One region of the Paenibacillus solisilvae genome, then DNA from elsewhere that is predicted to be linked to it. Evidence: riboswitches for the same ligand, from Rfam matches in the RefSeq annotation. Region 1 holds a riboswitch; the other holds the start of a gene.
What was found. Region 1 has a riboswitch for cyclic di-GMP ahead of ACFPYJ_RS28215 (hypothetical protein). Riboswitches for the same ligand answer to the same signal wherever they lie in the genome.

Region 1 (2,198 bases):
GAATTTTCGTAATTCCTTTAACCAGTTCCCCCTTATTCCTGGGCGGAAGCTGAACGTCTTGACCAAATGCCTGCAGTTTATGGAAGGCAGCTTCCTGCACCTGGTAGACCGGATCAGCCGTCAATCTCGTTGTGAGCACATCAATGACTTTCTGATGATTCCATTGACCTAACTCTTCAACCGCATCTAACCGTTCTTTCCAATTAGACGTTCGATTGGCGGATTTTTTCAATTCTTCATAATTTGGAGGCAATTCATTGTTTATCTCATTCATAGTCAATCGGTCCAATCTCCTTTTATTCCTAGTAAGGACAAACATACCATAGGAAGAGGGTTAGCTCCAAATATTACTTTTGAACTTGAAACTCACTTCCCTTAAGTGAGTTGTTTGACTTAACAGTCGAGATGAAGGATGGCGATCGGCGATATCTCTTATAGCAGCTCAAACTTTCTTTCAGCCGAAGGAAGGAAATTGTATTTGATGATGAAAATCCGAATCGTTATTCCCCACATCAATGCAGCAAAAATAACCGCTTGTCCGGGAATATGGGCTGTCGGAAGATGGGAAACTGCTTTCATGAACATCGCGGATGCATAATAACAAAGGTTCGCACTAATGAGAAAGCAGTACTTTTTCTTTGCTGCGGCCAGCGATACTCTACATGCACAGACACAAACGGCAACATTTAGAATAGAGAAGAAAATCAAGAGAATGAACACAAACAGGATTCCTGAACCGTACTGCTCCGCTCTCCATACACCTACCGTTTCAATGCTGGTTACCATGAAAGCCTGGCCCAAGAAGATTAGAACAGCAAAATAAAGGAGAACGGGTATGTAGACAATTGCAGCAATAGTACTTAACCGGATGCGGTAATGAGAACGAACAGCCTGAAAATGAAGAAGTGTACTTGTCCCGGCGCAAAGCAGAGAAGCAGGATAGACACCATAGGCTGCAGCGGAAAGCACCCACGAATCCGGAACAACGACCTGCTGAATATATTCAAATAGAAACATAAGGGCGATAGATAGTGTGGTTAGCGCAGCTAAGCGATTATCAGGACTTTTGTTATTTCTATAATAGATGTCCCTTGATGTATTCAGAAGAAAAAAGAAGGATCCTAGCAGCAGCAGTGAGAGTAATGCGCGGCTCATTTCATACGCCATGTAAAATTCCTCCTGAAGTGTTTCTAAGCTCGCATATGATCAGATCCATCATAAAAAGGCTCCCATGCAGCAGGAGCCTCATCGCGTGTTTATTCGCTCTTCAGCAACCCGGCTATCATGGTATAAGACTTTAGACCCGTGGCTTTGCGTCCCAATTTTTCAATTGGTTTGCTATTTATAAGGAATATATACCTATTCATTTTGCCTTTTTATCTTAAATCAGATGAAACGTTAAAGCAATCTGTTTCTACCATAATCTGCACATAAAAATAGGGCTGCATGATTACCCGCAGCCCTAATCCGAATGGTCGCCGTTAAGTTCCAGAAAACGCTTCTTGATTCTTTGATAATTACCAGGCTTAGAAATTGTCGCTTCTTTACTTTTGCCTTCCGGCGATGAGTTTCTGAAATAGGCTTTCGAGAATTTATCATCAATCTCAACAACTTGGGTGAGATCAATTAAATTTCCGCGGTCCGCCCTTTCAAATCGGTCAGTTGATGCTTTCAATGCGGATTCTAGTCGGTCTAGGTTGTCCAACTGATAATACACCTCATCACTGGTATGAACCATCACTCTGTTACTCTGGGTTGTAAATTTCAGAATCTTCTCGAATTCAATAAAGATAATGCCTGTAATTCCTTCTTTGTCCCGTGTAACCGGCCAATGACTCATTCATTATCCCGCCTATTACTTTTCCAGTAGTTCGGAAGGTACGTTTGGCTGGTTACCCCAGAAGAAGCTAGCTGTCGTTACGGAAAAGATGGCAAAAAGACCAACTGCTGTTGCAACAAATTTCAACACTTTTGTTTTCATTTGTTCTCACCTCCTTTAATACGAATCAGTGAAGCGGTCTGCAGCAGCCATGTTAATCCCAGAAGCGGTGAGTTAAATATAAAGTTCGAAGCCGCGATACAGCAGGTGATCCATTTCAATAACTTGAAGTATCGTTTGGGGATTCGTGTTTGTCCTTCAATTCTTGAAGGTGCGAATAGGAAAGCCAGAATAACATTGCTTGCGTTGATCGCAATCA
Region 2 (2,198 bases), on a different contig from region 1:
TGGACTTAATGCTCATCTGGGATTTATTTACGAATTGTATCGAGGCTGCAGATACGCTTGGTATAGATGAGGCGTTCAGAAGTGAATTAGCAGAGGCAAGAGAGCGGCTGCACCCACTGCAAATCGGGAAGCACGGGCAGCTCCAGGAGTGGTCATCAGACTTCGAGGATGAAGATATTCATCATCGCCATGTATCCCATTTATTCGGTATTTACCCTGGCAGACAATTGACACAGCGCTCGGCGCCTGACTACTTCGCGGCAGCCAGGCAGTCTTTGGAGCGGCGCGGCGACGAGGGGACGGGCTGGAGCCTGGGTTGGAAAACTTCCCTTTGGGCCCGTTTCCGTGAGGGCAGCCGTTCCCATCTCCTGCTCTCCAATTTGCTGCAGCTGGTCAAAGAAAATGAACCGGATAACTACCATAGAGGAGGCGTATACGCCAACCTCTTCGATGCCCATCCGCCGTTTCAAATCGATGGCAATTTTGCCGCGACGGCAGGCATTGCGGAGATGCTGGTGCAATCGCATCAAGGCTATATCGAGCTGCTGCCTGCTCTGCCGGATGTCTGGCCGACTGGAAGCGTAACGGGGCTTCGGGCCCGCGGCGGATTCGAAGTCAGTCTTAGCTGGGAGCATGGCAGGTGGACGCAAGCGGAGATTCTTTCGAAGAGCGGAGGAACCTGCACCCTCGCAGGGAATGGAACTGTTCAGCTGGTTAACGGCGAAGATACGGGGCTGCTGACTGGCGAAGCGGATTCCGGCGTCATTGGCTTCAATACGGTTAAAGGTCAGTCTTATCGCCTGATTCAAATCGGATAGGGATATATCGCCCGAATCATGCAGGTTCTTATGATAGATTAAAAAGAATAGATTTGAATATAATTGAAAAGGCAAACCAGCAGAAATGCCGGGACGCAAAGCTACGGATCTGCAGACCGATTCCGGTTATGACCGCCGAGCCGCCACTACTATTTTTGACAGCGGCAGGACTCTTTTGAAACAGAGTCCTTTTTCTTTTATTCAATCCAAGTTTAGCAATTGGAGAGGGGAAACACCGCATGAAAAAATGGATGAAAGTAATGCTGGCCTGCGGGATCTTAATCGGATCGGCTTCAATACCATCCTGGGCGGGCCATTTGAATGCTGTTCATGCAGCATTTGCAGGTACCGCATCACAAGACCAATTGGCCAAGGATATGGCTCTTTCCTTGAATCGGCGCGACAGTTCCGCCCAGTTCACTTATGCAGGCAGTATGGCAGCCCTGAAGAAAGATATAAAAGAAGCTTGGAACCGCATCATGAACAAAGATGATTACTTGCATTATATTGTTAAAGGGTACAGCTATAATGCAACCGGAGACGGAGATACCGCTGAGATTAATATGCGTTTTACCTATTGGGAGACGCTGGCCGAGACCAATGAAGTGAAGAAACGAATCAGCCAGACGCTCAGCCGGATTCTGAAGCCGGGCATGAATGATCATCAGAAGGAGAGAGCGGTCCATGACTGGATTGTAGGTCATATCGCCTATGATACCAGCCTGGTCTCGCATTCCGCTTATGACGGTCTTGTAAAGGGCAAAACCGTTTGTCAGGGGTACGCGCTTATTACCTATGAGATGATGAGGCAGGCGGGCATTCCCGTGAAAATCGTAGAAGGCTCATCGCGGGGCATCAACCATACATGGAATCTTGTTCAGATCGGCGGCAAGTGGTACCATGTCGACACAACCTGGGATGATCCAACGCCGGATGCTGCCGGGCGGGTGGTCTACAATTACTACAACCTGACGGATACTCAGCTTCGCGCAGATCATTATTGGACGACATCAGCATGGTATCCGCCTGCGGTAACCGCTTATGACGAAGTCTTGACTGCCCTGGCTGTCAAAGATTCGGCAAATGCCGCCTTTTATAAAGATTTATATGAGCAAGCGGGTTATCTTTATCTTACAGATGCCCGTACCGCAGCCGACCTGCAAAGCTTAACAGGCAAAATCCGCAGCGCGGTGACGAACCGTCAGCAGAAGTTAGCGATTCGCTATCTGAAGGGTGCAACGGTGGTTTCGGATGTGAGGAAGGCGGTTGAAGCACAAAGAGGCCTTTCAAGCTACCGGTATTCGTATGAGGATTTCAGCCGGACAGCCGCTGATGATAAGCTGATTGTTATTGAATTTACATACACGGCAGCTAAAGGGA

Region 2: another riboswitch for cyclic di-GMP. It lies ahead of ACFPYJ_RS28415 (transglutaminase domain-containing protein); the one in region 1 lies ahead of ACFPYJ_RS28215 (hypothetical protein).

Annotation. Positions count from the first base shown of each region.
Region 1 is NZ_JBHSOW010000107.1:913-3,110, forward strand. It holds gene ACFPYJ_RS28210 (HEAT repeat domain-containing protein) at 1-274, opposite strand, end outside; gene ACFPYJ_RS28215 (hypothetical protein) at 433-1,167, opposite strand; cyclic di-GMP riboswitch class I at 1,267-1,350, opposite strand; gene ACFPYJ_RS28220 (LytTR family transcriptional regulator DNA-binding domain-containing protein) at 1,463-1,840, opposite strand; gene ACFPYJ_RS28225 (cyclic lactone autoinducer peptide) at 1,856-1,981, opposite strand; gene ACFPYJ_RS28230 (accessory gene regulator ArgB-like protein) at 1,978-2,198, opposite strand, start outside.
Region 2 is NZ_JBHSOW010000109.1:20,828-23,025, forward strand. It holds gene ACFPYJ_RS28410 (glycoside hydrolase family 95 protein) at 1-818, shown strand, start outside; cyclic di-GMP riboswitch class I at 879-966, shown strand; gene ACFPYJ_RS28415 (transglutaminase domain-containing protein) at 1,058-2,198, shown strand, end outside.